2 regions of the Mycolicibacterium neworleansense genome follow, and region 2 is predicted to be linked to the other one. Evidence: riboswitches for the same ligand, from Rfam matches in the RefSeq annotation. Region 2 holds a riboswitch; the other holds the start of a gene.
What was found. Region 2 has a riboswitch for glycine ahead of gcvP (aminomethyl-transferring glycine dehydrogenase). Riboswitches for the same ligand answer to the same signal wherever they lie in the genome.
Positions count from the first base shown of each region.

Region 1: linked by a shared signal. The riboswitch ahead of gcvP (aminomethyl-transferring glycine dehydrogenase) and the one ahead of gcvP (aminomethyl-transferring glycine dehydrogenase) in region 2 are both predicted to bind glycine.

Region 1 is NZ_CWKH01000002.1:311,640-327,098, forward strand. Features, by position in the region: gene BN2156_RS17255 (Abi-alpha family protein) at 1-555, shown strand, start outside; gene BN2156_RS17260 (DUF445 domain-containing protein) at 560-1,867, shown strand; gene BN2156_RS17265 (PucR family transcriptional regulator) at 1,885-3,387, opposite strand; gene lpdA (dihydrolipoyl dehydrogenase) at 3,427-4,794, opposite strand; gene lipA (lipoyl synthase) at 4,791-5,732, opposite strand; gene BN2156_RS17280 (L-serine ammonia-lyase) at 5,738-7,114, opposite strand; gene glyA (serine hydroxymethyltransferase) at 7,117-8,385, opposite strand; gene gcvH (glycine cleavage system protein GcvH) at 8,388-8,786, opposite strand; partial or broken gene gcvT (glycine cleavage system aminomethyltransferase GcvT) at 8,799-9,927, opposite strand; gene gcvP (aminomethyl-transferring glycine dehydrogenase) at 9,924-12,797, opposite strand; glycine riboswitch at 12,949-13,038, opposite strand; gene speB (agmatinase) at 13,074-14,075, opposite strand; gene BN2156_RS17310 (oxidoreductase) at 14,313-15,158, shown strand; gene BN2156_RS17315 (TetR/AcrR family transcriptional regulator) at 15,142-15,459, shown strand, end outside.
Region 2 is NZ_CWKH01000001.1:1,004,410-1,019,868, reverse strand. Features, by position in the region: partial or broken gene BN2156_RS04795 (substrate-binding domain-containing protein) at 1-1,719, shown strand, start outside; gene gcvP (aminomethyl-transferring glycine dehydrogenase) at 1,765-4,596, opposite strand; glycine riboswitch at 4,750-4,848, opposite strand; gene BN2156_RS04785 (MerR family transcriptional regulator) at 4,953-5,573, opposite strand; gene BN2156_RS04780 (bifunctional nuclease family protein) at 5,820-6,314, opposite strand; gene ftsR (transcriptional regulator FtsR) at 6,438-7,196, opposite strand; gene garA (glycogen accumulation regulator GarA) at 7,200-7,679, opposite strand; gene gcvH (glycine cleavage system protein GcvH) at 7,868-8,263, opposite strand; gene BN2156_RS04760 (DUF881 domain-containing protein) at 8,298-9,050, opposite strand; gene BN2156_RS04755 (small basic family protein) at 9,217-9,549, opposite strand; partial or broken gene BN2156_RS04750 (DUF881 domain-containing protein) at 9,578-10,407, opposite strand; gene BN2156_RS04745 (CDP-alcohol phosphatidyltransferase family protein) at 10,404-11,024, opposite strand; gene secA2 (accessory Sec system translocase SecA2) at 11,034-13,391, opposite strand; gene BN2156_RS04735 (ABC transporter ATP-binding protein/permease) at 13,512-15,437, shown strand.

The DNA of each region.
Region 1 (15,459 bases), on a different contig from region 2:
CTGGAGGCCATCGAATCGGCGCCGCGGCCGGCCCCGGTGGCCACACCGGAGGAGCCGACGCCCGAATCGCTGAACCTGAAGATGGACCGGCTGCTGGACCGCGCCCTGGACCAGAGCACCGCCGGCAGCCAGGTCGAGCTGTACCACCGCCTGCTCGACCAGCTGGTCGCCGACGAAGCCCGGATCATCGGCGCACTCTCGGAGGGCGCGGCATCGCCGTTGGTCAACGTCTACACCTGGACACGGGCCCGGACCCCGGGCCAGGCTGTGCTGGAGAACGCCTGCCTGATCGGTCGCACAGCGAATGTGGCGCTGCCCGCGATGGTCCCCCAGTACGTCGGCCATCTGCTGTCGCTGGGCTTGGTGGAGACCGGTCCCGAGGATCCGTCTCAGAAGGCCGAATACGAGGTGCTCATGGCTGAGCCCATGGTGCTGCGGGCGATCAAGAGTGCGTCCCGTGGGCCGCTGACCGCCCGGGTGGACAAGTTGACGCTGACGCTGTCAGGCCTCGGTCGTGGCTTGTGGGAGGCTGCGGTGGAACGGGACGGTTCGTAACCGCATGAGCGGCAGCGAGACAGTTCTCGCGATCCAGACCTGGCAGGAGATCAAGGCAGATTTCAGCGTCAACTGGCTGATCTATCTGTCCATGCCGTTCGTCGCCGCCTTCGTCGGGTGGAGCACCAAGATCGTCGCGCTGGAGATGCTGTACCGGCCGATGGAGTTCAGGGGCTTCGGCCTGCTCGGCTGGCAGGGCATCGTTCCCCGGCGCGCGGGCAAGGTGGGGTCCAAGACCATTGAGCTGCTCACGCAGAATCTGCTGAAACCAGAGGAACTACTGGAGAAGGTCGACGCCAGGGAGGCCGTCGACTCGCTGCGCGAGCCGCTGACCCAGGCAGTCGACGACATCTCCCGCGACATCGCCGAGCAGATCCGCCCCGGGCTGTGGGACTCACTGCCCGACGCCGCGCGCAATGCGATCCAGGCCCGCATCCACGACCAGACCCCGAAGGTCGTGGAGAAGATGCTCAACGAGATGCGGGCGGACCTCAACCGGTTCGTCGACATCCAGTACCTGGCGGTCACGACGCTGGTGCGCAACAAGGACAAGCTGAACAAGCTGATGCGCGGGCTCGGGGACAACGCGATGGCCTTCGTCCGCCGCAGCGGCATCTACTTCGGGCTCGTGATCGGCGTGGTCCAGATGGTCGCGTGGGCCTTGTTCCAGAACCCGTGGATCATGCCGGCCTTCGGCTTCGGGGTGGGTCTGATCAGTGATTACATCGCGCTGAACATGTTGTTCCGGCCCGTGCATCCCACGAAGTACCTCGGCTTCATCCCGTTCCAGGGCTTGCTGCACGCCGAGCGCGAGAAGATCACTGAGGACTACGCGCGGATCCTGGCCGAAGACCTGTTCTCACCGGAGATCCTGTTCGACGGCGTGCTCCGGGGCCCGGGCGCCGACAAGTTGTTCGCGTTGGTGGGCAAGGAGGTCGAAGCCGCCATCGACGCGCAGACCGGCATCGCGACCCCTCTGGTCAAGTTCGCCGTCGGCACGCAGCGCTACAACGCCATGAAGGACAACATGGTCAAGTTGGTGCTCGAGCGGCTCCCGACCACGCTGGTCGAGGCTCAGGACTACGCCATGAACGCGCTGGATCTGGAGAAGACCATCATCGACAAGATGGGCCAGCTCACCAATGAGGAGTACGAGTCGATCCTGCGGCCGGTCTTCAAGGACGACGAACCGACCATGATCGCGGTCGGCGCGATTCTGGGCGGCATCGTCGGCGAGATCCAGGTTCAGGTTGTCGAGCATTTCGGCAACGATCCCGAGGCCGTCGCACTGCGCACCCTGCTGCACCACTAGCCGGGTCGGGCCGGTACTTACTTGCCGCCGGCCAACAGGTCGCGGGACTGCAGGGCCAGCCAGAATTGGGCGATGTCCGCGGTGTCGGACAGCCGCGCACCGGTGAGTTCCTCCACCTTGTGCACGCGGTAGAGCACAGTTTGCCGATGGATGTTCATCGCCGCCGCGGTGCGTTGCCAGGACCGCTGGTTGGCCAGGAACGCCTCGAGGGTCTCGACCAGCCCGGTGCGGTGCTGGGTGTCATGCTCGATCAGCGGGCCGAGCCAGCGCTCCACCATGGCCCTGGCGTCATCCACGCCGCCCATGCCGACCCACGAGGTGGCGGTGCCGTAGCGCACCACCGGATCCCCGGTTCGCTGCGCGGTGCCCAGCGCCCACGTCGCCTCACGAGCGGATTCCGCCGAGCGGGCAACGGTTTTCAACACCCGGCCGGTACCCACCCTGGCCGTCGGACCGAGCGAGGCGGTGATGGCCTCGACCGCTTCGTCGGTACCGGGCACCACCGCATGCGCGACACCTGAACGGAACGCCGACACGTGCGGGATCCGCCGGCGCCACAACGCCACGTGCAAATCCCGCAGCCGCCGTTCGTCGGTACACGTGGCCGAGACGAACATCGACGACGCCGGGTCCAGTCCCGAGGACAGCAGCTGACGACGCGCGAGCCGTTGGTCCATCCGTCCGTCGATGAGCTGCGCGGTGAGCTCGGCACCCGAGCGCCGGGTGTGTTCGAGGGCCAGATGGGTCTGGGACAGTTCCAGCGCGACGACGGTCGCGGCGTGCTGGATCAGCACACCGTCGAGTGCGGCCCCTCCTTCACGGATGACGGCCAGCACCGCGTCGTCGTGTGTCGGCACCTCGCCGACCAGCACTTCCACCCCGCCGGGGGTGAGAACGGACCGCGCGCCCGCGGCCAGCGTGCCCTGCGATGCGGTCCGCACCGTCTCCTTGATGTCGTCGGACGGGTGCGGTCCATCGGGGTGATAGGCCTCTCCGGAGACGCGGTCACAGACGAAGACGGCGCAGCGCAGTTCCTTGGTCAACGCATCGGCGATACGTGAGCGCGCCGCATCGCCGGCCGTGGAATGGCGCAGCGCGTCGTAGATGCGCGCCGTGCGCATCAGCCGCTGCGACTGTTCGAGCAGGGTCGCCTCGGCGACCGCACGCGAAATCGCCACGAACGGCATGGGATAACGGATCCACAGCACCGGTAACTCCAGCCGCTCACTGGCGCGGGTGAACCGTTGGGTGAGCCGCGGGCAGAACATGTCCTCGCCGATCGCCAGTCCACTGGCCCCGACGCGATGCAGCTCCTCGAGCAAGTGCTCCTGCTCGTCCGCCGACGACCCGAACGACATGCCGTTGGTCATGAGCAGTTCCCCTGCGCTGACCCATTGCCACGGCTCGGGCAGATCCGAGGTGTGCGTCCAGGTCACCTGGCGGTCCAGCCCGGCCTTGCCGGAGTGCAGGCGCAGCTGCAGGTGCGGCATGTCGCACAATTCCCGCACCGTGATGCTCACCTGCCAACCGTATCGATTCGCCGACACCTCGGGTGAGCGTTACCCGTGCAGGTGAAGCGGCGCGCCGGACACCGCCATCAACGCCTCGCCCAACGCCTCGTTCTGGGTGGGGTGGGCATGCACGAATCGGGCTGCCTCGTCCGCTTTGACGCCCAGGTTGTACAGCATCTGGGCCTCACCGATCAGCTCCGAGACGCCATGGCCGATCATGTGCACGCCCGCGACCGCCCCGGCGGGGTCGACGACGAGCTTGATCGCCCCGGACGCCTTGAGGATCTGGCTGCGCCCATTGCCGGCCAGGTCATAGGTGACGGTTTCCACGCCGTCGCCGTAGCGTTCCCGCGCCGCCTCCTCGGTGAGCCCCACCGAGGCGATCTCGGGATTGCAGTACGTGACCCGCGGGATACCGAGGTCTGCGACGGCCTCTGGCTCGCGGCCGACGATCTGCTCGGCGACGAAGATTCCCTGTTGAAATGCCCGGTGCGCCAATTGGAGTCCACCGACGATGTCGCCGATCGCGTACACGGTGGGCACGCTGGAGCGCAGTGCGGCATCCGTCACCACGAAACCACGGTCGAGTGTCACCCCGGCCTCTTCCAGCCCCAGATCGGCGGTCCGCGGGGCCCGGCCGACGGCGACCAGCAGCACCTCGGCGGTCAGCTCGTCGCCGGATTCGAGGGTCACCCGCACGTCGTCGCGATCGGTGGCGACCGCGGTGACGCGGGCTCCGGCCTTGGTGGTGATGCGACGACGACGGAACAGCCGCTCCAGATAGGTGGAGATGGCGGCATCCTCGTTGGGCACCAGCCGCGGCAGCGCCTCGACGATGGTCACCTTGGTGCCGAACGACGCCCAGAGACTGGCGAATTCGACGCCGATCACGCCGCCGCCGAGAATGATCGCCGATTCGGGGATGGTCTGCAGTTCCAGGGCCTGATCGCTGGTGAGCACCCGGTCGGAGGTCGCGATGAGCCCGGGGAGCTTCGGCGCGGACCCCGTGGCCAGCACAATCGACTTTCCGGTGAGGGTGGTGCCGTCGACCTCGACGGTGGTCGGTCCGGTGAGCCGGCCCCGGCCGTTGACGACCGTGATGCCGAGGGCGTCGATCAACCCGGACAGCCCCTTGTGCAGGCGTGACACCACGGTGTTCTTGAAGCCGTGCAACTTCTCCGGGTCGATGCTGTCGAAGGTCGCGTTGACTCCGAACTGCGCTGCGGTGCGCGCGGTATCGGCGACTTCGGCCGCGTGCAGCAGCGCCTTGGTCGGAATGCAGCCGCGATGCAGGCAGGTGCCGCCCACCTGGGCCTCGTCGATCAGGATGACCGACTGGCCGAGCTGTGATGAGCGGATCGCGGCGGCATACCCGCCCGGCCCACCGCCGAGGATGACGACGTCTGCGGAATTCACGAAACGCTCCTTGAGAGTTCGATTGCGGTACGGGCCTGGGTGTAGAGCCAGCCGGCCCGGTAGGACGAGCGCACCAGCGGGCCGGACATCACTCCGAGAAAGCCGATCTCGCGGGCGATGCCGTCGAGCTCGGCGAATTCGTCTGGGGTGACCCAGCGTTCGATGGGGTGGTGCCGCGGGGTCGGTCGCAGGTATTGGGTGATGGTGATCAACTGGCAGCCGGCGGCGTGCAGATCCCGGAGGGCAGCCACGACCTCGTCGCTGGTCTCCCCCATCCCGAGGATCAGGTTCGATTTGGTGATGAGATCCCGGCTGCGGGCCCGTTCGAGTACGGACAGCGAGCGTGCATAGTCGAAGCCCGGCCGGATGCGGCGGAAGATACGCGGCACCGTTTCCAGATTGTGCGCGAGCACTTCCGGTGCGGCGTCGAAGACTTCGTCGAGTTGTGCCGGGGTGCCGGTGAAGTCGGGGATCAGCAGCTCGACGCCTGCGTCCGGGCAGGCTACGTGGATCTGGCGAACCGTCTCGGCGTACAGCCACGCACCGCCGTCGGGCAGATCGTCACGCGCCACCCCGGTGACCGTGGCGTAGCGCAACTGCATCTGGGCCACGGATTCGGCGACGCGCCGCGGCTCATCCCGGTCCAGCGGCTCGGGACGGCCGGTGGCGATCTGGCAGAAATCGCAACGCCGTGTGCACTGGTCCCCGCCGATCAGGAAGGTGGCCTCTCGAGCTTCCCAGCATTCGAAGATGTTGGGACATCCCGCTTCCTGGCACACGGTGTGCAGATCGTTGCGCTCAACGAGAGCTCGGACCTCACGGTATTCGGGCCCGGTCCGCAGCTGGGTCTTCATCCAGGCCGGTTTGCGTTCGACCGGGGTCTGCGCGTTGCGGACCTCCAGGCGCAGTAGCCGGCGGCCTTGTGGAGTGACGGTCATATCCCTCAGCATTCGACGACGTTGATCGCCACGGCGAGCCCGCCGGTGGAGGTCTCTTTGTACTTGGCGCTCATGTCCATTCCGGTGGCACGCATGGTCTCGATGACCTGGTCCAGGCTCACCCGGTGCGTGCCGTCGCCGCGCAGCGCCATGCGGGCCGCATTGATCGCCTTGCCCGCGGAAATGGCGTTGCGTTCGATGCACGGGATCTGCACCAGGCCGCCGATCGGGTCGCAGGTCAGGCCGAGGCTGTGCTCCATGGCGATCTCGGCGGCGTTCTCCACCTGTTGCGGTGTGCCGCCGAGGATCTCAGCCAAACCGCCGGCGGCCATCGACGCCGCGGAGCCGACCTCACCCTGGCAGCCGACCTCAGCACCCGAGATCGAGGCCCGCTCCTTGTACAGCGAACCGATGGCCCCGGCGGTCAGCAGGAAACGGACGGTGGTGTCGTCCGGGTCGGCGATGCCGGCCGGCGTGTAGCGCAACGCGTAGTGCAGGACCGCCGGGATGATCCCGGCCGCGCCGTTGGTCGGGGCAGTGACGATGCGGCCGCCCGACGCGTTCTCCTCGTTGACCGCGAGCGCCACCAGGTTCACCCAGTCCTCGGCGAAGGCCGGATCACGGTGCGGGTCTTCTGCATCGAGCCGCACGAACCAGTCCTTGGCACGCCGCCGCACCTGCAGGTTGCCGGGCAGGTAGCCGTCGCGGGACATCCCGTTGTCCTGGCAGGCGACCATCACCTCGCGGATGTGCAGGAGCCGCTCCCGCACCTCGGCTTCGCTGCGGTTCACGCACTCCTGCCGCATCATCGCCTGGCTCACCGACAGCCGGTCCCGTTCGGTCAGGGCCAGCAGTTCGGCGGCCGAGCGGAAGGAACCGTCGGCGCAGGCCGCCGTCTCCGCCCGGACCGGCGTGTTTTCGGTGACGACGAAGCCGCCACCGACCGAGAAGTACGTCTCGCGGTAGACGACGTCACCGCCGGCCGAAAATGCCGTCAGCGTCATGGCATTCGGGTGCTGGTCGAGCCGGCGGCCCGGTTGCAGATGCATGTCGGATTCGGTCAGCGCGATGACGACCCGCCCGGCCAGCAGGATCTTCCCGTCGGCACGAATGGTCGCCAGCCGCCGTTCCATCTCGTCGGTCTCGATCGTCTCGGGCCGGCAGCCCTCGAGGCCCAGCAGGATGGCCGGCATCGTGCCGTGCCCGGCCCCGGTCGCCGCCAGCGAGCCGAACAGATCAACCCTGACCTCGGCGACGTGATCGACCATGTCGCGGCCGACGAGTTCGTCGACGAACATGCCGGCCGCCCGCATCGGGCCGACGGTGTGTGAGCTCGACGGGCCGATGCCCACCGAGAACAGGTCGAACACGCTGACCGCCATGGCTACAGCTCCGGATACAGCGGGAACTGCCCGGCCAGCGTACGCACCTGTGCGGCAAGGTGTTCGGTTTCGGCGTCAGGCCCGGCGATCAGCGCGGCGGCGATGACGTCGGCGACGCGCGCGAACTCCTCGTCACCGAACCCGCGCGCCGCCAGCGCCGGGGTGCCGATCCGGAGGCCCGAGGTGACCATGGGCGGCCGCGGATCGAACGGCACCGCGTTGCGGTTCACGGTGATACCGACGGCCTCGAGCCGGTCCTCGGCCTGCTGCCCGTCGATCGCGGCGTTGCGCAGATCCACCAGCACCAGGTGCACGTCGGTTCCACCGGTGAGGACGGTGATCCCGGCGTCCAACACGTCGGGCCGGCTGAGCCGCTCGGCCAAGATCCGCGCGCCGCTCAGGACCCGCTGTTGGCGTTCGGCGAATTCGGGCTGGGCGGCCATCTTGAATCCGACCGCCTTGGCCGCGATGACGTGCTCCAGCGGTCCACCCTGTTGGCCGGGGAACACCGCCGAGTTGATCTTCTTGGCGATGTCGGCCTCGTTGGTGAGGATGACGCCGCCGCGGGGCCCGCCCAGGGTCTTGTGGGTCGTGGAGGTCACGACGTGGGCGTGCGGTACCGGCGACGGGTGCAGACCGGCGGCGACCAGGCCCGCGAAGTGCGCCATGTCGACCATCAGGTAGGCACCGACCTCGTCGGCGATCTCACGGAACCGGGCGAAATCCAGCTGCCGGGGGTAGGCCGACCAGCCGGCGATGATCAGCTGCGGCCGGTGCTCGCGTGCCGCCTCGGCAACCGCATCCATGTCGATCAGGTAGTCCTCTTTGGACACCCCGTAGGCGGCGACGTTGTAGAGCTTGCCGGAGAAGTTCAGCCGCATGCCGTGGGTCAGGTGCCCACCGCAGTCCAGTGACAGGCCGAGGATGGTGTCGCCGGGCTTGATCAGCGCATGCATGACCGAGGCGTTGGCCTGGGCACCCGAATGTGGTTGCACATTGGCGAATTCAGCCCCGAACAACGACTTCACCCGGTCGATGGCGAGCCGCTCGATCACGTCGATGTGCTCGCAGCCGCCGTAGTAGCGGCGGCCCGGATAGCCTTCGGCGTACTTGTTGGTCAGCACCGAGCCCTGCGCCTGCATGACCGCGAGCGGAGCATGGTTCTCCGAGGCGATCATTTCCAGTCCCAACCGCTGCCGGTGCAGCTCGTGGCCGATCGCCGAGAAGATCTCGGGGTCGAAGTCGGCGAGACGTTCGTCGAGGATGCTCATGGCTAGGCCTCGCTCTTCTGTGCGTATTCGGCTGCGGTCAGAAGGTTTCCGGCCGCGGTCGGCTGAACTTCGAACAGCCAGCCCGATCCGTACGGATCGGAGGTGACCAGGGCGGGGTCGTCGACGGCTTCGGTGTTGACCGCCGTGACGGTGCCGCTGACGGGCGGGTAGAGCTCCGACACGGTCTTGGTGGATTCCACCTCCCCGCAGGTCTCGCCCGCGGTGATGGTGGCTCCGACCTCGGGGAGGTCGAGAAACACCAGGTCACCGAGTGCTGCGGCGGCGACGGAGGTGATGCCGACGCGCACCGGGGTGTCCGGCAGGGCAGCGCCGGGAGCGATCAGCACCCATTCGTGTTCCTCGGTGTAGCTGCGGTCGTCGGGGATGGTCTGGCTTGTCATGTGGGGGTCCTTTCAGCTGCGGCGGTAGAACGGCGCCGGGGTGACTTCGAATTGCTCTTTGTTGCCGCGGATGTCGACCTGCAGCAGGGTTCCGGGTTCGGCCAGGCTCGTGTCGAGGTAGGCCAGCGCGATGGGGTAGCCAAGGGTCGGCGACAGTGCGCCTGACGTCACCGTTCCCACCGCGGCCCCCTCGGCGTCGACGACGGGGTAGCCGGCGCGGGCCGCGGCTGTCGAAGGAAGAGCGCAAGGTGGCGCCCTTCAGCCCGACCAGGACGCGCGAGACGGGCTGTTCGGAAAGTCCTTGCAGCGCCTCGCGTCCCACGAACTCCTTGCCCAGGCGGACGACCTTGCCGAGACCGGCCGCATACGGGTTGAGCTCGCGGGTGAGTTCGTGCCCGTAGAGCGCCATCCCGGCTTCCAGCCGCAGCGTGTCGCGGCAGGCCAGGCCGGCGGGTGCGCCGCCCGCGGCGGTGGTGGCCGCCAGCAGCGCCCGCCACAACGCCACGGCCTGCGCGTTGGGCACGTAGAGCTCGAAGCCGTCCTCGCCGGTGTAGCCGGTACGGGCCAGCAGGACATCGATGCCGTTCACCTGCGCCGCGGTCACCGCGTAGTACTTCAGGTGCGCGACCAGTTCCAGCTGCTCGTCGGGCACCAGTGAGCTGATGATGGCTTCGGAGGCCGGCCCCTGAACGGCGATCAGCGCGGTGTCCGTGGACTGGTCGTCCACGTCGGCATCGAATTGCGCGGCGCGGTCTGCCAGTTCGCGTGCCACGGTGGGAGCGTTGGCGGCGTTGGCGACGACCAGGAAGCGGTTGTCGGTCAGCCGGTAGACCACCAGATCGTCGATCACCCCGCCGTCGGCGTCGCACATGAGCGAGTACTTGGCCCGGCCGATGCCGATCTTGGACGCCTCGCCGACCAGTGCGAAGTCCAGCGCCTCACCGGCTTGCGGCCCGGTGACGGCGATTTCGCCCATGTGGGACAGATCGAACAGTCCGGCGGTCTCGCGGACCGCCTTGTGCTCGGCCAGCTCGCTGCCGTACTTCAGCGGCATGGCCCATCCGGCGAAGTCGGTGAATGTGGCTCCCAGCCCTCGATGTTCGTTGAGCAGCGGGGAAGCCGGGGTGTGGTTGTCGGTCATGCGAAAGCCTCCTGAAGGATCTCTGCGGTGTCGGTCTGGAACGCCTCGGGTGCCGGGCACGAGCAGGCGAGATTGCGGTCGCCGTGCACGCCGTCGATACGGCGGACCGGCGGCCAGTACTTGTTGAGACGCAGGGAGGCAACGGGATACGCCGCGTACTGCCTGCTGTAGGGAAGTGCCCACTCGGCGTCGGTGACCTGTTCGGCCGTGTGCGGGGCCTGACGCAGGGGGCTGTGGTCGAGCGCCCACTCCCCCGAGCCGACCCGGCTGATCTCGTCGTGGATGCCGATCATCGCCTCGATGAACCGGTCGAGCTCGGCCAGGTCCTCCGATTCGGTGGGCTCCACCATGAGTGTGCCGCTGACTGGGAAGGACAGGGTCGGGGCGTGGAAACCGTAGTCGATCAACCGCTTTGCGACATCCTCTGCGGTCACTCCGGTGCGCTTGGTGATGTCCCGGAGATCGAGGATGCATTCGTGCGCGACCAGCCCGGTGTCCCCGGTATAGAGCACCGGGTAGTGCCCGGCAAGCGACCTCGCGAGGTAGTTGGCGCCCAATACCGCGGCCTTGGTGGCGGCCGTCAATCCGTCCGGGCCCATGAGTGCCAGGTACGCCCAGGTGATCGGTAGAATGCCGGCCGACCCATAGTTGGCCGCCGACACCGGTGCCGCACCGTCCTGCAACGGGTCGCCGGGCAGGAACGGTGCCAGGTGGGCACGGACCGCGACCGGCCCGACGCCCGGGCCGCCGCCACCGTGCGGGATGCAGAACGTCTTGTGCAGGTTCAGGTGCGAGACGTCGCCGCCGAACTCACCGGGTTTGGCTAGTCCCACAAGCGCGTTCAGGTTGGCACCGTCGACGTAGACCTGTCCGCCGGCGCGGTGCACGAGATCGCACACGGCGCGGACGTCGGTCTCGTACACCCCGTGGGTGGACGGGTAGGTGAGCATTATCGCTGCCACCTGGCCGTCGTGGTCGGCGAGCTTGGCCGCCAAGTCGTCGTGGTCGATGTTTCCGTTGGCCGCCGTCTTCACCACGACCACCCGCATTCCGGCCAGAACCGCCGAGGCCGCGTTGGTGCCGTGGGCCGACTGCGGGATGAGGCAGATGTCGCGGTGGTCCTCGCCGCGCGACCGGTGGTAGGCGTTGATCGCCAGCAGGCCGGCGAGTTCACCCTGGGATCCGGCGTTGGGCTGCAACGAAACCCGGTCGTAGCCGGTGATCTCGGCCAGCCACGATTCCAGGTCGCCGATCAGCTCGCGGTAGCCGGCGGTCTGCCCGGCCGGCGCATACGGGTGGATGCCGGCGAACCCGGGCCAGCTGATCGGTTCCATCTCGGCGGCGGCGTTGAGCTTCATGGTGCACGACCCGAGCGGGATCATGGTGCGGTCCAGCGCCAGGTCCCGGTCGGAGAGCTCCCGCAGGAATCGCAGCATCGCCGTCTCGGACCGGTGCGAATGAAACACGGGGTGCCGCAGGTACTCCGACGTGCGCAGTAGCGCGGCGGGCAGTGCGAACGGATGGCCGGCGGCGGCTGGGGCCGCACCGAACACGTCGAGCACGCGCCCGATCACCTCGTCGGTGGTGCACTCGTCGCAGGAGATCCCGACATGGTCGGTGTCGACCAGCCGCAGGTTGATACCGGCGGAGTCGGCGGCCGCCACGATCAGGGGTGCCCGGCCGGGGACCCGGACCATCACGGTGTCGAAGAACCGGTCGTGGACGATCTCGCGGCCGGCGGCGCGCAGACCTTCGGCCAGCGCGGCGGCATGCCGGTGGACGCGGGTTGCGATGGCACGCAACCCTTCCGGACCGTGGTAGACGGCATACATGGCGGCGACGTTGGCCAGCAGCGCCTGCGCGGTGCAGATGTTGCTGGTCGCCTTGTCCCGGCGGATGTGCTGCTCGCGGGTCTGCAGTGCGAGCCGGTAGGCGGGCTTGCCATCGACATCGACCGAGACGCCCACCAGGCGGCCGGGCAGCATGCGCTCCAGCCCGGACCGCACCGCCATGTACCCGGCATGGGGGCCGCCGAAGAACAGGGGCACACCGAATCGCTGGGCCGACCCCACCGCGATGTCGGCACCCTGTTCACCGGGGGCCGTGAGCAGGGTCAGCGACAGCAGGTCGGCGGCGACGGTGGTGAGCATGCCCCGTTCACGTGCCGCGGCGATCAGCGGAGCGAGATCACGGACGGCACCGCTGGCGCCCGGCGACTGGAAGACGACGCCGAATGCGTCGCCGTCGGGCAGTGCATCGGACAGATCGGCGACCACGACTTCGACGCCGAGCGCTTCGGCCCGCCCACGCACGACGGCCAGGGTCTGCGGCAGGCAATCGGCGTCCAGGATCACGCGGTCGGAGGACACCGATTTGTTGGCCCGCCGCATCAGCAGCACCGCCTCCGTCACCGCGGTGGCCTCGTCCAGCAGGGACGCACCGGCCACCGGCAGCGCGGTGAGATCTTCGATCAGCGTCTGGAACGTGAGCAGCGCCTCGAGCCGGCCCTGCGAGATCTCCGGCTGGTACGGCGTGTACGCGGTGTACCAGGCCGGTGACTCCAGCATGTTGCGGCGCAGGACGGCCGGGGTGACGGTGTCGAAGTACCCCAGACCGATCATCTGAACTCGCTGCTGATTGGCCTCGGCCAGCTCGCGCAGCGCCGCCAGCACCTCCGGCTCGGACCGCGCGGCGGGCAGGCGCAGGCCTTCGGGGCAGCGGATCTGCTGCGGCACCGCGCTGTCGATCAACTCGTCGGTGGAGGCGAACCCCAGGACACCGAGCATGTGCCGCTCGCCCACATCATCGGGGCCGATGTGTCTGTCGCGAAAAGTGTTGACGTCGTTGACAATTGCGGTGCACTCAGGCATGAGGTGACTCCGGTTTCGGGCACCGCGGTTACGCGATGCGTCGTGAAGTAACACCTCCCCGCTCTGTCCTGAAACCTGAGAGCTTTAGCGCGTAGCGCCTGTCCCCTTCGGTAAGCCCGATACACGTGATCGCGCTGTTCTCCAGAGTTGTCTCGACACTGCGGTATTGGGCCTGAGAGATTCCCGGGGAGGAGTTGCTCCTACGGCGCCTCCGAAGCGGAGGTTCTCCCACAGTGCGTCAACGACGTATTGAGTTATGTGACGGATGCTACTCGACTAGGGCGCTGTGGCCGCAACTTCTCCGTTCACGGGCAGATTTGACACCCGTCCAGCGACGATCAGCGACACGATGTCGAACACCACGGTGGCCGCTGCCACGCTGGTGATCTCGGCATGGTCGTAGGCGGGGGCCACCTCGACGACGTCGGCGCCGACGATGTTGAGCCCCGACATCTTGCGCAGCATCTTCAGCAGCTCGCGGGAGGTCAGACCACCGGATTCGGGGGTGCCGGTGCCCGGCGCGAACGCCGGATCGAGCACGTCGATGTCGACGGACAGGTATACCGGTACGTCGTCGACCCGGCGGCGCACGACGTCGACGGCCGCGTCGGTGCCGATCACATCGAGGTCGCCGGCCCGGATGATCTTGAAGCCCATGCGGGCGTCGTCGTCGAGGTCGATCTGGTCGTAGATCGGGCCACGGATGCCGACGTGGATCGAGTGATCCTCGATCAGCAGGCCCTCCTCGAACGCCCGCCGGAAGATCGTGCCGTGGGTGACCGGGGCGTTGAAGTAGGTGTCCCAGGTGTCGAGGTGGGCGTCGAAGTGGACCAGTGCGACGGGGCCGTGCTTGGCGTGCAGGGCGCGCAGGTTCGGCAGCGCGATGGTGTGGTCACCGCCGATGGCCACGATACGCCGGTCGCCGCCGGCCAGGATGTCGGAGGCGTGATCCTGGATCTGCCGGCAGGCCTCGGCAATGTTGTACGGCGTGACGGCGACGTCGCCGGCGTCGACCACCTGCACATGCTCGAGCGGGGCGACGCCGAGTTCCACGTGATAACCGGGGCGCAGCGTGCGAGCAGCCTGGCGGACGGCCATCGGACCGAAGCGGGCACCGGGCCGGTAGGACGTGCCGCCATCGAAGGGCACACCGAGGATCGCGATGTCGTAGTCGGACACCTCGTGGATGTCCGCGATCCGGGCGAACGTGCCCTTGCCGGCATAGCGGGGGACCTTGGTGGCGGGCAGTGCGCCGATGATGCCGTTACGCGTGCTCATCTGTGGTTTCCAGCCTTTCGACTTGCCGGGTGTTCGACTGCCAGCATCACTGGAGGCGGACATCCGTAGCGAGCAGATATCGCCCAAACACCGACGACCGCCTTTGAGCATTCGCACAACCACACTGCCTCTTCGACCGGGCCGGAATAACTCCGCCGTCGCCCCGGTTGCAACGGCCATCAGCACAACTAAACTGGACGTACAGTTCAGATACACAAAGAACAGGTGGTCAAAGACATGAGCGTTTGGTTCATCACCGGAGCTTCCCGCGGATTCGGATTGCAGATCGCGCGCGACGCCCTGGACCGCGGCCACCAGGTGGTTGCCACCGCGCGCGACGCCGCCGCCGTCACCGCCGCCCTCGGCGAGGACGAGAACGTGCTCGCCGTAGCCCTGGACGTGACCAATGAGGAGCAGGCCGCCCAGGCCGCCCAGGCCGCGGTGGATCGCTTCGGCCGCATCGACGTTCTGGTCAACAACGCCGGCCGCGGACTGCTGGGCGCTGTCGAGGAGGCCACCGACGCCGAGGTGCGCGCCGTCTACGAGACCAACGTCTTCGGCCTGCTGACCGTGACCCGGGCTGTCACCCCGATCCTGCGGGCCCAGCGGTCGGGCACCATCGTCAACATCTCCTCGGTCGGCGGGTTCGTCGGCTCGCCCGGCTGGGGCGTCTACGCCTCGACCAAGTTCGCCGTCGAGGCGCTGTCCGAGGCACTGCACGCCGAACTGCAACCGCTGGGCGTGCACGTCACGGTCGTCGAGCCCGGCTACTTCCGCACCGACTTCCTGGACTCATCGAGCCTGCAGACCCAGCGCACCATCATCGACGACTACACCGACGGCCCCGCCGGCCAGATGCGTGTCGCCGCGGGCGAACGCAACCACGACCAGCCCGGCGACCCGGTGAAAGCCGCCAAGGCCATCATCGACGTCGTGGAATCACCACAGCCGCCGCTGCGCCTGCTGCTGGGCAACGACACCATCGCGGCAGTCGAGGGCAAGATCGCCCACGTACAGGCCGAGCTCGCACAGTGGCGGAATGTCTCGGAATCAACGGATTTCGACGATGTCGCCGCAAGCTGAGACAGCGGTCGGCGGGGCGGGCGAGGAATTCGTCCGCCCCACCGGCGCACGCAGCGACCGCATCCATCAGGCCATCCTGGTCGCGACGTCCGACCTGCTCGACGAGGGCGGGTTCCCGGCGGCCACCATGGACGCGATCGCGGCCCGGTCCGGCGCCAGCAAGGCCACGCTGTACAAGCACTGGCCGTCGCGAACCGCCGTGGCCGCCGAGGCGTTCGGAGCGATGATGGCCGAAGCGTTGCCCCTGCCCGATACCGGCAGCACCGCAGGGGACCTGGAAGAACAGGTGGTGCGCGTCTCG
Region 2 (15,459 bases):
GCAGCCATCGCGCTGTCGAGTCCGGCCGCCGCGGCGTCAGCGTCGGGGTGATAGTCGCGCTGGTCACCGTGGTCGGCGTGGTCGGCGCGATGATCCTGTGGAAGTTCTTCGGCGACGCCCTGCAGCGACGCGGCGGCCGCGCGCTGCGTCGACGGCGAACTCGGCGTCGCGGTGATCGCCGACCCCACGATCTCCTCACACATCGAGGGACTGGCCAACACCTATAACGAGTCGGTCAGCCCGGTCGGTGACCGCTGCGTCAAGGTACGTGTGCAGTCCGCCGACTCCGACCGTGTGGTCGGCGGCTTCGCCAACGCCTGGCCGAGCGAGCTCGGCGACCGGCCGGCACTGTGGATTCCGGCCAGCAGCATCGCCGAGGCCCGGCTGGAGGCGACCGCGGGCGCCAAGACCGTCAGCGACAGCCGCTCACTGGTCACCTCGCCGGTTCTGCTCGCGGTCCGTCCGCAGCTCAAAGACGCGTTGGCGCAACAGACCTGGGCCACCCTGCCGCAGCTGCAGAGCAGCCCGGCCGCGATGAACGCGCTCAAGCTGCCCGGTTGGGGCACCCTCAAACTCGCTCTGCCGACCCACAGCAACGGCGACGCCGCCTCCCTGGCCGCCGAGGCGGTCGCGGCGGCAGCTGCCCCCTCTGGCGCGCCTGCCACCTCGGGCATGAGCGGTGTCAACAGCCTGCTCCGCGGGCAGCCCAAACTCGACGATGCCGAGCTGGGAACCGCCATGGACGCGCTGCTCAATGCCTCCGATCCGGCGACCGCGCCGGTGCACGCCGTGGCCACGACCGAGCAACAGATCTTCCAGCGGGGCACCTCGCTCGATGACGCCAAGTCCTCGTTGGCCGGCTGGCTGCCGCCCGGCCCGACCGCCACCGCCGACTACCCGACGGTGCTGCTCTCCGGGGACTGGCTGGAGAAGGAACAGGTCACCGCCGCCAGCGAATTCGCCCGGTATCTGCGCAAGCCCGAACAACTCGCCGAGCTCGCGAAAGCCGGCTTCCGTGCCGAGGGGACGACACCGCCGAGCAGCGATGTCACCTCTTTCAGCCAGCTGGCCGCGCCATTGTCGATCGGCGACAACACCATGCGGGTGACCGTGGCGAACGCCACGGCCGCGCCGACGGGGAGCCCTGCGGTCACCATCATGCTCGACCAGTCGATGCCGACCGAAGAGGGCGGTAAATCCCGGTTGGCCAACGTCGTGGCCGCGATCAACGGCCGGCTCAAGGCACTACCCGACACCGCCTCGGTGGGCCTGTGGACCTTCGACGGCACCGAGGGCCGCTCGGAGGTCTCCACGGGGCCGCTGGCCGAACCGGTGAGCGGTCAACGCCGCTCGGATGCGCTGACCTCGACGCTCGACGAACAGTCCGCCTCCGGTGGCGGGGCGGTGTCGTTCACCACGCTGCGGATGATCTACAACGAGGCACTGTCCAAATACCGCGAGGGCCAGACCAATTCGATCCTGGTGATCACCACCGGACCGCACACCGATCAGAGCCTGGACGGGCCGGGGCTGCAGGAGTTCATCCGCGGCGCGTACGACCCCGCCAAGCCGGTCGCGGTCAACGTGATCGACTTCGGCAGTGGCTCGGACCGGGCCACGTGGGAGGCCGTCGCACAGGCGAGCAGCGGCACCTACCAGCATGTCTCCAGCTCGGCCTCACCCGAGCTGACCACCGCCGTCAATACCCTGCTGGGCTGATCCGCGGCCTCCCGCGGCCGGCACACACCGGCCGCGGGTGTCGGCTCAGGCGAAGGCCTCGACCGGCGGGCAGGAACACACCAGGTTCCGGTCGCCGTACGCGCCGTCGATGCGACGCACCGGCGGCCAGACCTTGGGACGGAACCCCTTGCCCAACGGGTAGGCAGCCTGTTCGCGGGTGTACGGGTGATCCCAGTCGGCCACCAACAGGCACTCGGCGGTGTGGGGCGCGTGGCGCAAGGGGTTGTCCTCGACAGTCCAGACACCGGCTCCGACTTTGTCGATCTCGGCGCGAATCGCGATCATCGCGTCGCAGAACGCGTCGACCTCGGCCAGGCTCTCGCTCTCGGTCGGCTCGACCATCAATGTGCCGGCCACCGGGAAGCTCATGGTCGGTGCGTGGAACCCGTAGTCCGCCAAGCGCTTTGCCACGTCGTCGACGGTGACGCCGGTGGCCTTGGTGATCCCCCGCAGATCCAGGATGCACTCGTGGGCGACCATGCCGTTCTCGCCGGTGTAGAGCACCGGGTAGTACTCGTCGAGCCGGCGGGCCACATAGTTGGCCGAGGCGATCGCGGTCAGCGTCGCCTCGCGCAGGCCCTCGGCACCCATCATCCGGATGTAGGCCCACGTGATCGGCAGGATCGAAGCCGATCCGTACGGTGCCGCCGAGACGGTGTGCTCATCGGGCAGTTCGTCGGCCAGCGGATGACCGGGCAGGAACGGAGCCAGGTGCGACCGCACCGCGACCGGCCCGACGCCGGGGCCACCGCCGCCGTGCGGGATGCAGAACGTCTTGTGCAGGTTCAGATGGCTGACATCGCCGCCGAAGCGGCCCGGCCGGGCCAATCCGACCAGTGCATTGAGGTTCGCACCGTCCACGTAGACCTGGCCGCCCACGTCGTGCACCGCCGCGCAGATATCGGCGACGTCGTGCTCGTACACCCCGTGCGTCGACGGGTAGGTGATCATCAGCGCCGCAACCCGATCCGCGTGTTCGGCGATCTTCGCGCGCAGGTCGTCGAGGTCGACGTCACCGTTCTCACGGCAGGCCACCACCACAACACGCATGCCGGCCAGCGCCGCCGATGCCGCGTTGGTGCCGTGCGCGCTCGACGGGATCAGGCACAGGTCGCGCTCGGTGTCACCGCGGGACACGTGATAGGCCTTGATGGCCAGCAATCCGGCGTATTCACCTTGTGAACCGGCGTTGGGCTGCAAGGAGATCTGGTCGTAGCCGGTGATCCCGGTGAGCCAGTCCTGCAGATCGGCGATCAGTTTGCGCAGTCCGGGGTTGTCCGATGCCGGCGCGAAGGGGTGCTGACGGCCGAACTCCGGCCAGGTGATCGGCTCCATCTCGGCGGCCGCGTTGAGCTTCATCGTGCAGGAGCCCAGCGGAATCATGCTGCGGTCCAAGGCGATGTCTTTGTCGGCCAGCGACCGGAGGTAACGCATCATCTCGGTCTCGGTGCGGTAGGCGTTGAACGCGGGGTGCGTGAGGAACTCAGAGGTTCGCGTCTCGATGCCCGCCGTCGCCGGCGCGCCGGCGGCGACCCCGAACGCCTCCAGGACCGCGGCCACATGCTCATCCGTGGTCGCCTCGTCACATGACACCGACACGTGGTCGGCGTCGACCCGCCACAGGTTGATCCCCTTGGCCTTGGCCGCGGCGACCACCGCGTCGGCACGCCCGGGAACCCGGGCCAGCACGGTGTCGAAGTACTTGTCGTGCACCAGCGCGTCGCGGAGCGCGCCCGCGATCGCCGAGGCATGGCCGTGCACGCGTCGCGCGATGGCGGTCAGTCCTGCGGAGCCGTGGTAACTGGCGTACATCGCGGCCATCACCGCCAGCAGCACCTGCGCGGTGCAAATGTTGCTGGTCGCCTTGTCGCGACGGATGTGCTGCTCGCGGGTCTGCAGCGCCAGGCGGTAGGCCGGCGCCCCGTCGGCATCGACGGAGACACCCACCAGCCGGCCCGGCAGTTGCCGGGCGTGCTTGGCGTGCACGGCCAGGTAACCGGCGTGCGGACCTCCGAATCCCATTGGCACACCGAACCGTTGGCTGGTTCCGAAGGCCACGTCGGCCCCGATCTCGCCCGGCGGGGTGATCACGGTCAGTGCCAGCAGGTCGGCGCCGACGGCGACGAGCGCACCATGCTCGTGGGACTCGGTGATCAGGCCCGTCCAATCCACGACCCGCCCACTGGCTCCGGGCAGCTGCACGATGACGCCGAAGAATTCGCCGCCAGGAAGTCCCTGACTCAGATCCGCCGTGACGATCTCGATACCGAGCGGCTCTGCACGGGTGGCCAGCACGGCCGCCGTCTGCGCGTACACGTCGGTGTCGACCAGCAGCCGATCGGACTTGGACTTGGTGGCGCGGTGCATCAACGTCATCGCCTCGGCCGCGGCGGTGCCCTCGTCGAGCATCGAGGCGTTGGCCACTTCGAGGCCGGTCAGGTCCGACACCATGGTCTGGAAGTTCAGCAGGACCTCCAGGCGGCCCTGGCTGATCTCTGGCTGATAAGGCGTGTACGCGGTGTACCAGGCCGGGTTCTCAAGGATGTTGCGCCGCAAGACGGCGGGGGTGAACGTGTCGAAGTAGCCCTGACCGATCATCGAGACCGCGGTCGTATTGGAGTCGGCCAACGCCCGCAGCTCGGCCAGGGACTCCTCCTCGGTGGCCGGCGCGGGCAGGCCCTCAAGGCCGGGGGCGACCCCGTCGCAGGACAGCGCGTCGAGAATGCCTGCCGGCAGCGCCTTGGCGGCGAGCTCGTCGAGGGAGGTCACGCCGATCACCTCGAGCATGGTGCTCACGGCGGTGGCGTCCGGGCCGATGTGACGATCGGCGAAACGCGATTGATGCTGGTCGGACACGACACTCTCCTGAGGCGCAGACGTGCTCAGACGTCGTAGGCGTCCCTCTCCCTCTGTCGTCGACCCGGTCCGGGCGCCTGAGAGATTCAGCCCCGGTACAGGGCTTTTCCCCATGGGCGGGTGCCCATCGGGCACCACTTTCCAGAGGCATCGGGGCCTGGCGCGGTCCTGGGTGCCTGAGAGGTTGACGGAGAGGTATTGCTCCTTCGGCGTCCGTGGCTGGCTGTCACGAAACTCTCCCGCACGAGGGCGATGCGTCCGTCATCTTACCGGGCTTCAACCGGTTCGCGAACAGACGCGCAGATACCCCACATCGCCTGATGTGGGGTACCTAGGTGTCTGTTGGTGAGAGCGATTCAGCCGATCTTGCGGTCGCGGCTTTTGCGACGGGAGGCGAGCTCGTCCTCGGGTGATGCGATCGACTCGCCGCCGTCGGCGCGCTCGCCCGGGAAGTCGGCGATGGTGCCGGTCAGCTCGCGCATCGCGCCGGATACCGCGATGCCGAACACGCCCTGACCGCCCTGCAGCAGGTCGACGACCTCTTCGGCCGAGGTGCACTCGTAGACCGTGGTGCCGTCGGAGAACAGGGTGATGTTGGCCAGATCCTGTACCCCGCGCTGGCGCAGGTGGTCGACGGCGACCCGGATGTTGTGCAGCGAGATACCGGTGTCCAGCAGGCGCTTGACGATCTTGAGGACCAGCACGTCCTTGAACGAGTAGAGGCGCTGGCTACCCGAACCGGCCGCGCCGCGGATGGAGGGAACCACCAGTGACGTACGGGCCCAGTAATCGAGCTGCCGGTAGGTGATGCCGGCGATCTGGCAGGCACTGGGACCGCGGTAGCCGACCAGTTCGTCCGGCACGGAATCGTCGGGGAACAGCCCGCCCTGCACGGGTTCGCCAACGGGCCTGACAGGCGGCTCCGCGCCGCTCCCGGTGGTCAGATCCAACTCTTCCTGCCGTGGCGTGTCACCCACTGTGAATCCTCTCGCCGATCGAACTCGCCCGCACCGTACTGCTATGTCCTGCACCGCAGCAATTTCTGCCGCGGCGGTTTGCTGTGAGCTCGAATGTGTCGAGCATACGCTTCCCACCGGGCCCTGATTGCCCGCTGCAGAGAAAGTATGGCGCCCGAATTCGCGCCCGATTGACTCCCGCGCCGCGTGTTGACCCCGGTATGCCTACTTGAGACGCATCCGTGATCTGCAGGGCGCGGGCGACGATCATGTGGCCTTGAAGTCGTCCGGGGAGACGCTGTCCAGGAACTCCTTGAACTTCTCCACCTCGTCCTCACGGACGGTGCCGGCCGCCTCTTCGTCGTTCTCGTCTGGAATCAGCAGGCCGGCCTCGGCCAGCACCGCCTCCTCCACGTAGATCGGCACGCCGACGCGCAGCGCGATCGCCACCGAATCCGAAGGCCTGGCCGACACCTTGATGTCGCGGTCGAAGATCAGGTCGGCGTAGAAGGTGCCTTCCTGCAGGTCGACGATCCGCACCTCTTTGAGGGAATGCCCAAGGGCGGCAATGACATCTCGGATGAGGTCATGGGTGAGAGGCCGGGCCGGTTCGACGCCCTGCTGTTCCAGTGCGATCGCAGCCGCCTCCGACTGCCCGATCCAGATCGGCAGGTAGCGGTCACCGTTGGACTCCCGCAAAAGCAACACGGGCTGGTTCTGCGGCTGTTCCACCCGAATGCCGACCACGCGAACCTCAGCCATCTGTGCCTGCCCTCCGCACCGCCGTGCCGTTTCGTCGAATCTTCGTCCGTCGCGCAGTCCGCCAATACCTGATCGCCAGGGGTCCCGACTTAGACGAACTGGCCGTCAAAACGAGTCTAGTCCTCAGCGATCCAGAACGTCGCGTACGGCGGACTTGATCAGTGACGTGTGCAACGTGATCGCCAAGGCCGCCACTTCACGGGCCAGGTCATCAGCACGGTCGCGGGCTCCGGCCTTGCCCGCCTTGCCGACTGGGCCCGCGATCTGGGCGATCAGGTCGGATTGCCGGTCCGCCGCGGAGCGGAACGCCCGCAGATGCCGGGGCTCGACACCGTAGTCACCCAGGGCGCGCGCACACTGGGCGATCACCACGGAATGTTCGTCGAAAAACCCGGCGGGCCCGGCGGTGATGATGCCGTTGCGGAGCAGAGCTCCCAGCATCTCCTCGTCGATCCCCGACCGGGACAGCAGGTCTTCGCGGGACAGCCGGACCTGGGTCGGTGCCACCCCCGAAATACCAGCGGCACCGTCCGCCACGTCGCCTCCGTGGTCACCACGCTCGGATACCGGCACCAAACGCGGCACCCCGTACGCGGATCCTGCCTGTGGCAACTCTCCGTCGGGTTGGGCGTCCAGCTGAGCCTTGATCACTTTCAACGGCAGGTACTGGTCACGCTGCGCGGTCAGGATGAACCGCAGCCGCGCACAGTCGTAGGCAGTGAACCGCCGGTACCCCGACGCGGTGCGCTGCGGCGTGATCAGCCCCTCTGCCTCGAGGAACCGGATCTTGGAGATGCTGACATCCGGAAAGTCGCCCCGCAGCAGGTCGAGCACTGCGCCGATCGACATCCCGGCCAGCGCAGGTGTGTCGGGGGCAGTCATCGGCTAGCTGGCGGAGCCGCTGTCGTCGTCAGACCGAGGTCCGGTGAGGAACACCAGGCGGAACTTCCCGATCTGCACCTCGTCACCGTTGGCGAGTACGGCCGAATCGACCGGCTCGCGGTTCACGTACGTGCCGTTGAGGCTGCCGACGTCGACAACCTGGAACTCGCCGCTCTCCAACCGGAACTCGGCGTGCCGGCGGCTCACCGTGACGTCATCGAGGAAGATATCGCTGTCCGGGTGACGCCCCGCCGACGTGGTCGGCTGATCGAGCAGGAAACGCGATCCGGCGTTCGGTCCGCGCTTGACGACGAGCAATGCCGAACCCGCGGGCAGGCCCTCGACACCGGAAACGGCGCCTTCGGTACCGGCCGTTGCGGGCGCATCCAGTTCGTTCAAGAAATCCGCGCGGAAAACCGATGTGGTCTCCACCGTCACGTCTTCCGACTGGTCGGCCCCCAAATTGCTGTCCTTGTCCGTCACCCGCTGCTCCTCACTGGCTGCTGTGGCGTTGCCCGGCGTGGCCCCAGCCCATCGTCGGTCTCACGTCGACCGTACCGCGCATCAGGCATCATTGGGTCCACCACCGCCGGATCCGATGGGGAGATATCTGCGCGCCGGGCACGGCCCAACCGGTCTCGGCGACCGGCCCTCGAAACCCTAACAACTCGTTACTCGGTTACGGCGGCGCGGTAGCCGTCCGCGTCGAGCAAACCGCCCAGGGCGTCCTCCAGGGTGCCCTCCTCGAGGCGCAGATCGACCAGCCAGCCTTCGCCGTAGGGGTCGGAATTGACCAGCTGCGGGCTGCCGTCCAGATCACCGTTGACCGCAACGACTTTCGCTGCGACCGGGGCGTACAGGTCCGACACCGACTTGGTCGACTCGACCTCGCCGAACGCATCGCCTGCGGCCAGCTGGGCCCCGACGTCGGGCAGTTGGACGAACACCACGTCGCCCAGCGCGGACTGCGCGTAATCGGTGATGCCGACGCGCACCGTGTCGTCACCGGTACGCAATACCCACTCGTGTTCCGAGGTGTAGTAGAGGTCGGCTGGGATCTCGCTCACGGCGCTCCTTTGGTCTGGAGGTGTTGGTTGCTGCTCACTTGACGGGCTGAGCGTATTGGCGTGGTTTCGGTTGCCGCAAGGCGGTGACGTCGACACGCTCGGCTTGTTGTACCACCATCGTGCCGCCGACGCGCTTGACACTGTCCATTGCCCCGCCGGGAATGTTCATCGCGGCGGCCAGTGTCGGCGGATCCCCAATCGCCAGAACCGAATACGGCGGCCGCAGGGTCACGTCGTCGACCGTGAGTGCGCCTGGTGCACCGATGATCCAGGTGTCGAGGCCCACCCGTACCGCGGACGCCTGATCGCCGCCGCGAATCTCAATGGCCTCGGCCCCGGCCGCCCGCAACTCGTTGATCACATCGAGCATCGTCTCGGCGGGCACCCCGGGCGCGTTGTCTTCTATGGTGAGCGTCACTCCGGGACCCGTCGCGGCCACGGTCCCGATCTGGATGGACAGCGCTTCCAGCCGCGACTGGGCATTCTCGATCGCGGCCTGATCGCTGCTGCCCGAGGCCTGCAGCTGCTGCAGGGTCCGCTGCAGGTCGGCCACCTCGGTATTGAGCGAGCCTTCACGTTGCTGCAGGGAATCCAGGAGCACCAGCAGGTCTGCCGGCCGCGCGGTCTCCAGCGAATCTCCTGACTCGTTCTGGCGAACCTGCGTGACGATCGCCATACCCAGCAGAATGCACAACAGCACCCCCAGACCGCCGAACACGAGCTGCGATCGGCTGCGCTGGACGATCCGCAGATTCCGGAACCGGCGCGGCGAGACATCCGCCGGCATCTCGTGGCGGCCGTGGTGCTCGCCGTGGTGGTCGGGCTGGTGTTCGGGTTCGGCCTCGGGCCGAGTCTCGGGCTCGGCTGCCGGTGGGGCCTCGGACTGGTCCGGCTCGGCAGCACCGGCGGGTTCGTCCGGCTCGGCCTGGGATTTGGACTCGGGTTCGCTCATGTCAGGCGCCGAACAACCTGCGCCGCAACGCGGCGGCGTTACCGAAGATGCGGATACCGAGGACCACGATGATCGCCGTCGACAACTGGGTACCGACGCCCAGCTGATCGCCGACGTAGACGATCAAGGCGGCCACCAACACGTTGAACACGAACGACACCACGAACACCTTGGCGTCGAATATCCGCTCCAGATAGGCCCGCAACCCGCCGAAGACCGCATCGAGTGCCGCCACCACGGCGATCGGAAGGTAGGGCTCGACGAACTCGGGGACGCTCGGGTGGAACACCAACCCGAGTACGATCCCGACGACCAGTGCGACGATCCCGATCATCTAACGGTCAATCCTGTGCACGTCAGGCCTATCCAATCTGTTTGGCGAAGTTGACATCTCGTACCGACACCGCGGGCACGGTCAGACCGTCGCCCGCGCTCACATTCACCCCGACCCCGTACGACGTCTCCAACAGCCGCAGCCGCTGCAGACCCGGAGTGCGATCGAACGTGTCGGCCATCCCCTTCGGCGGTCCGATCGCCACAATGACATACGGACTCGTGATCGGCTGGTTGTCCACCAGAATTCCGCCGCCGGCCTGACGGATGGTGACACCGGAGCCGACCCGCACGCCACCCACCGAAACCGCCTCTGCCCCACTGGCCCACAGCGAATTCACCACCAGCTGCAGATCCCGGTCGAGGATGATCTGCTGACCCCCGGCCACCCGCTGTTTGGACACATCGCTCAGATCTTTGGACAGGCCGGGATCGGTGACCGTGACGGTGAGCCCGGGACCGATCATCGGAACCGCCGCGGCCTCGATGTTGGCCGTATCCAGACTGCCCAGCAGCTGCTGACCGTTCTCGTCCATACCGAGCCGGCTCCGCCGCTCGGCGTCCACCTGGTCCACCAGCGCGTCGCGCTCGGAACTGGCCTTGTCCGCGCCGATCTGAGCCGCACGCACCCGCCCGGACAGGGTGTGCTGGGCTTCCCGGGCGGCCGGGGCGGCCGTCTGGGCCTGACCGGGCGCGGCCGGTCACCGGCCTCGCGTGCCGCGGCGGCCGCGGCATATCCGGGGTCGAGATGCTCTGACAACAACGACCTCAGGAGCGAGGGCAGCGGAATGCGCTTGGGTGCGTGGGCCTCGTGGTCGTTGAGGCCGGCCCCCGACTCGTAGCCGCCCAGGGTGCTCATGACCGCGGCGGGAGTTGTCGCACCACCATCGTCACCTGGATCAGGTACAGCACCGCTGACCACAGGTACAGCGCCACGCCCCACAGCAGGAAGGCCCATCCGCAGGCCAGCGCCACCCGGCTCCACGTCGCGTCCCACTGGCCGAGCAGTACCCACGGGAAGCCCGACATCAGCGCGAAGGTGGCGGCCTTACCCAGATACGTCACCGGTAGCGCGGTCAATCCCCGGCTGCGCAGCAGCGGCAGCGTGGCGGCGAGCAGCGCATCGCGGCCGAGCAGGGTCAGCACCAGCCACCACGGCACCACGCCGTACAACGCCAGGGCGACCGGCACGGTGACCATGTAGATGCGGTCCACGAGTGGATCGAGCAGTTCGCCGAGCCGCGACGACTGATTGTCCACCAGGCGCGCGATCTTGCCGTCGGCCCAGTCGGAGAAGCCGCTGAACATCAGCACCGCGACGGCCCAGCCGTTGGCGTGCAGCCCGAACAGCAGCCACAGGAACACCGGCACCAACACCAGGCGCAACACACTGAGCGCGTTGGGCACGGTCAGCACCCGATCGCGGGCAGTCGGCGCCGGTGCGCTCCTGCCCTCGGGAGCAGGCGCGTGGTCCATGCCTAAAACTTAGCGGAACACACCCGGCAGGCTCAGCGCCGACATGGTGTCGTCGTTGAGCGGGTTGTCGTGAACCATGTACGTCCACGTCGACGTCGGCCGCGCGAGCTTGGACAGGTCGATTCCCGGCTCGTCCTCGATCGAGTCCGCCGTGTCGAAGGTCTGCTGGGCGGCCTCGATGGCATCGGCAGCCAGCGAGGCGAACGCGTCCACGGCCATCCGGTGGAACTCGTCGAGCGGGTTCTGGCGGCCCAGGGCCCGCAGGTGGATGCTCTCCCGGATGTCGGCGAGGAAGGCCAGGTGGTCACACCAGCCCCGGTCCAGGTGGTACAGCATGATCAGCCGGCAGATCTTCTCCAGCTTCTCCTCGCCGTCCTCACCCAGCTCCTCGGCCAGTTTGGCGTAGCGCTCCGGGGACCGGGCCTGAAGCTCCTGGCGGGCGGTATCGGTACGCAGCAGTGTCTCGCGGCGGTCCACGATGATGGCGCGCTGCTGGGCGATCAGCTGGTTGTAGCGCCAGGTGTTGGCGTGCACGTCGAGCAGCCTGCCCTCGGCGACGCGCTGGGCGTGGTCGAGCAGACCCGCCGCCTTGGGCGCGATGATCCGGCCGTCGTCGTCGGTTTCGGTGGGCAGTTTGGTGTCGTCGAGGTGCGACGCCACCACCTCGTCCTCCCAGCTGGAGAAGAACACCGTCGAGCCGGGGTCGCCCTGACGCCCGGCGCGCCCGCGCAGCTGGTTGTCCAGTCGTTCGGTGTGGTGCCGTCCGGTGCCCACGACATGCAGCCCGCCGAGCTCGGCCACCTTCTCCTTCTCCGGCGAGTCGTCGCCGACCTCGGATCCGCCCAGCCGGATGTCGGTGCCACGGCCGGCCATCTGGGTGGACACCGTCACCGAGCCCAGCTTGCCCGCCTCGGCGATCACGGCCGCTTCTTCGGCGTCGTTCTTGGCGTTGAGCACGACGGCGGGAACCCCGGCCTTGACCAGCCTGCGGTGCAGGTCTTCGGACTCGGCGACGTCGTGGGTGCCGACCAGCACCGGCTGGCCGGTCGCGTGCACGTCGGCGATGTGCTCGACGATGGCGTGGTTCTTGGCCGCCTCGGTGAGGTACACCCGGTCCGTCTCGTCCTCGCGGATGTTCGGCTTGTTCGGCGGGATCGGCGACACCCCGAGCTTGTAGAACTGGCGCAGCTGCTCGCCGGCGGCCAGCGCGGTGCCGGTCATGCCACACACCGTCGGATACCGGTTGACCAGCGCCTGGACCGTGATCGTGTCGAGCACCTCGCCGGTCTCGGTGGTCTCGATGCCCTCTTTGGCCTCCACCGCGGCCTGCAGGCCGTCCGGCCATCGCTGCAGCGAGGCGATGCGCCCGCGCGACGCGTTGATCAGGTGGACCGCACCGTCACGCACGATGTAGTGCACGTCGCGCTGCAGCAGCACATGCGCGTGCAGCGCCACGTTGACCTCGGTGAGGGTGGTGGCGACGTGCTCCTCGGAGTACAGGTCGATGTTGCCAAGGCGCGATTCCAGCTTGCGGGCTCCGGCCTCGGTGAGGTGCACGTTGCGGTTGTCGTCGTCGGTCGCGAAATTCTCGTCGGAACCGGGTCCGCTGATGAGGTCGCCGACCATCCGGATGATCTCGACGCGCGGCTGTTCGCGATGGCTGGTGCCGGCCAGGACCAGCGGGACCAGCGCCTCGTCCACGAGCACCGAGTCGGCCTCGTCGATGAGTGCCACGTCGGGGTTCGGTGAGACCAGGTCGGCGACATCGGTGACCAGCTGGTCACGCAAGACGTCGAACCCGATCTCGTTGACCGAGGCGTAGGTGACATCGCACTCGTAGGCCGTGCGACGCTGTTCGGCGGTGGAGTCGGCGGTGATCCAGCCGACCGAGAGCCCCATCGCCTCCAGCAGCGGGGTCATCCACTCGGCGTCACGACGGGCCAGGTAGTCGTTGATCGTGATGACGTGGACGTGCCGGCCGCCGATCGCGTAGCCCGCCGCCGCGATCGCCCCGGCCAGGGTCTTGCCCTCGCCGGTGGCCATCTCGACGACATCGCCGGCGAGCATGCGCAGGGCGGCGAGCAGCTGCACATCAAAGGGCCGCAGACCGGTCGTCCGGTCGGCGGCTTCCCGGGCCAGCGCCAGGAACTGAGGCATGTCCGCGGACGCGGCCAAATCCTTCAGTTCGAGCAGCTTGGCGGCTTTGGTGAGCTGCTCGTCATCGAGTTTGGCAGCCTTGTCCTCGAATCCGGCCGCACCCTTGACCTCTGAGAGCGACCGGGCCTCGTTCCGCTCGGTGCTGGCCCCCAATAGCTTCCAGAACTTGCTGCTCACACGGCCCGGTTTGGCGTTGGACGTCTTCGGCACATGTTCACGGTACGCGGACGCGGCGGATGCCTTTGAGTGTGACCCCGGACGGGATCGGCGGGGCCACGCCTGGAGACGTCCCACGAGGCTGGCACCGGTTGTTGGGGGTACTTTGCCCGCATGGACATGTTCAGCCCGACACTCGACTGGGGCGATGAGCTGATCGCCTCGCTCAGGTGGATCGGTATCGCCTGGGGTATCGCCGCGGTCGGCACGCTGGCCGTACTCACGGTGGTCGGTCTGGTGACCCAGTGGGGACGACAGTTCTGGCGTATCACCGGCGCCTATTTCGTGGGCCCGGGCTGCGGCAAGGTCTGGCTGTGGCTGGGCACGATCCTGCTGTCGGTCATCGTCGGTGTGCGGCTCGACGTGCTCTTCAGCTATCAGGGCAGCGACATGATGACCGGTGTCCAGGTGGCCAGTCAGGGTTTGGCCGCCGGCAATGAGCAGGTCAAGCAGTCCGGCGTCACCGGCTTCTGGACGGCGCTGGCCATCTTCTGTTTCCTGGCCGTGCTGCATGTGGTCCGGGTCATGCTCGACCTGTTCATCATGCAGCGGTTCATGCTGGCCTGGCGCGCCTGGCTGACCGATCGGCTCACCGGGGACTGGCTCGACGGCAAGGCCTACTACCGCACCCGGTTCATCGACGACACGATCGACAACCCCGATCAACGTATCCAGTCCGACATCGACATCTTCACCGCCGGTGTGGGGCCGTTGCCGAACAATCCGAACAATCTCAGCAAGAGCACGCTGTTGTTCGGCGCGATCGATGCGGTGGCGTCGGTCGTTTCGTTCACCGTGATCCTGTGGAACCTGTCCGGCAACCTCACGCTGTTCGGAATCACGATGCCCCGGGCCATGTTCTGGATCGGGATCCTCTACGTGCTGATCGCCAGCATCGTGGCGTTCTGGATCGGTCATCCGTTGATCCGGCTCACGTTCGACAACGAGAAGTACAACGCCGCGTTCCGTTATGCCCTGGTGCGGTTGCGTGACGCCGCCGAGGCGGTGGCGTTCTACCGCGGCGAGATCGCCGAGCGGCTGCAGCTGCGGCAGCGTTTCGAACCGGTGGTGTCCAACTACCGCCGCTTCATCAACCGCTCGGTCAAGTTCTACGGCTGGAACCTGTCGATCAGCCAGATCATCGTCCCGCTCCCCTGGCTGCTGCAGGCGCCGCGGTTGTTCGCCGGTGAGATCAAGCTCGGCGCGGTGACGCAGACGTCGTCGGCGTTCACGAGCATCCAGAACTCCCTGTCCTTCTTCCGTAACTCCTACGACGCCTTCGCCGGGTGGCGGGCGTCGATCCTGCGTCTGCACGGCTTGGTGGTGGCCAACGAGCAGGCCCGCGACCTGCCCGAGCTGACGGTCGAGCCGAGCAAGGACTGCCTGGTCGAGCTCGAGGCGGTCGAGGTGCGTACCCCGGCCGGCGAGCCGCTGGTGAACAACCTGGACCTGCGACTGGACTGTGGCGACACCCTGATCGTGACCGGCAGGTCCGGCGCCGGAAAGACCACGCTGCTACGCAGCCTGGCGCAGCTGTGGCCGTACGCCACCGGGACCTTCCGTTATCCGGTGGACGCCAACGAGACGATGTTCCTGTCGCAGATGCCGTACGTGCCGCTCGGCGATCTGCGCGCCGTGGTCTCCTACCCCGCCGAGCCGGGCAGCATCCCGGACGAGGAACTGCACGCGGCACTGCAGAAGGTGTCCCTGCCGCAGTGCTCGCAGCGGCTGTCCGAGGTGGCCGACTGGGCCAAGGTGCTCTCCCCCGGTGAGCAACAGCGGATCGCGTTCGCGCGAATCCTGCTGACCCGGCCGCGCGCGGTGTTCTTCGACGAGTCCACCTCCGCGCTCGACGAGGGTCTGGAGTACTCGATGTACGCGCTGGTGCGGGCCGAGCTGCCGGAGACCATCTTGGTCAGCGTCACCCACCGCAGCACCGTGGGCCAGCACCACGAGAAGCATCTGCAGCTGCACGGCGAGGGACGCTGGTCGCTCGGCGAGGTCGAGGACGACGCGGCCGACCTCGTCAAGCAACGCTGATCAGGCGGTGATTCCCGGTAAC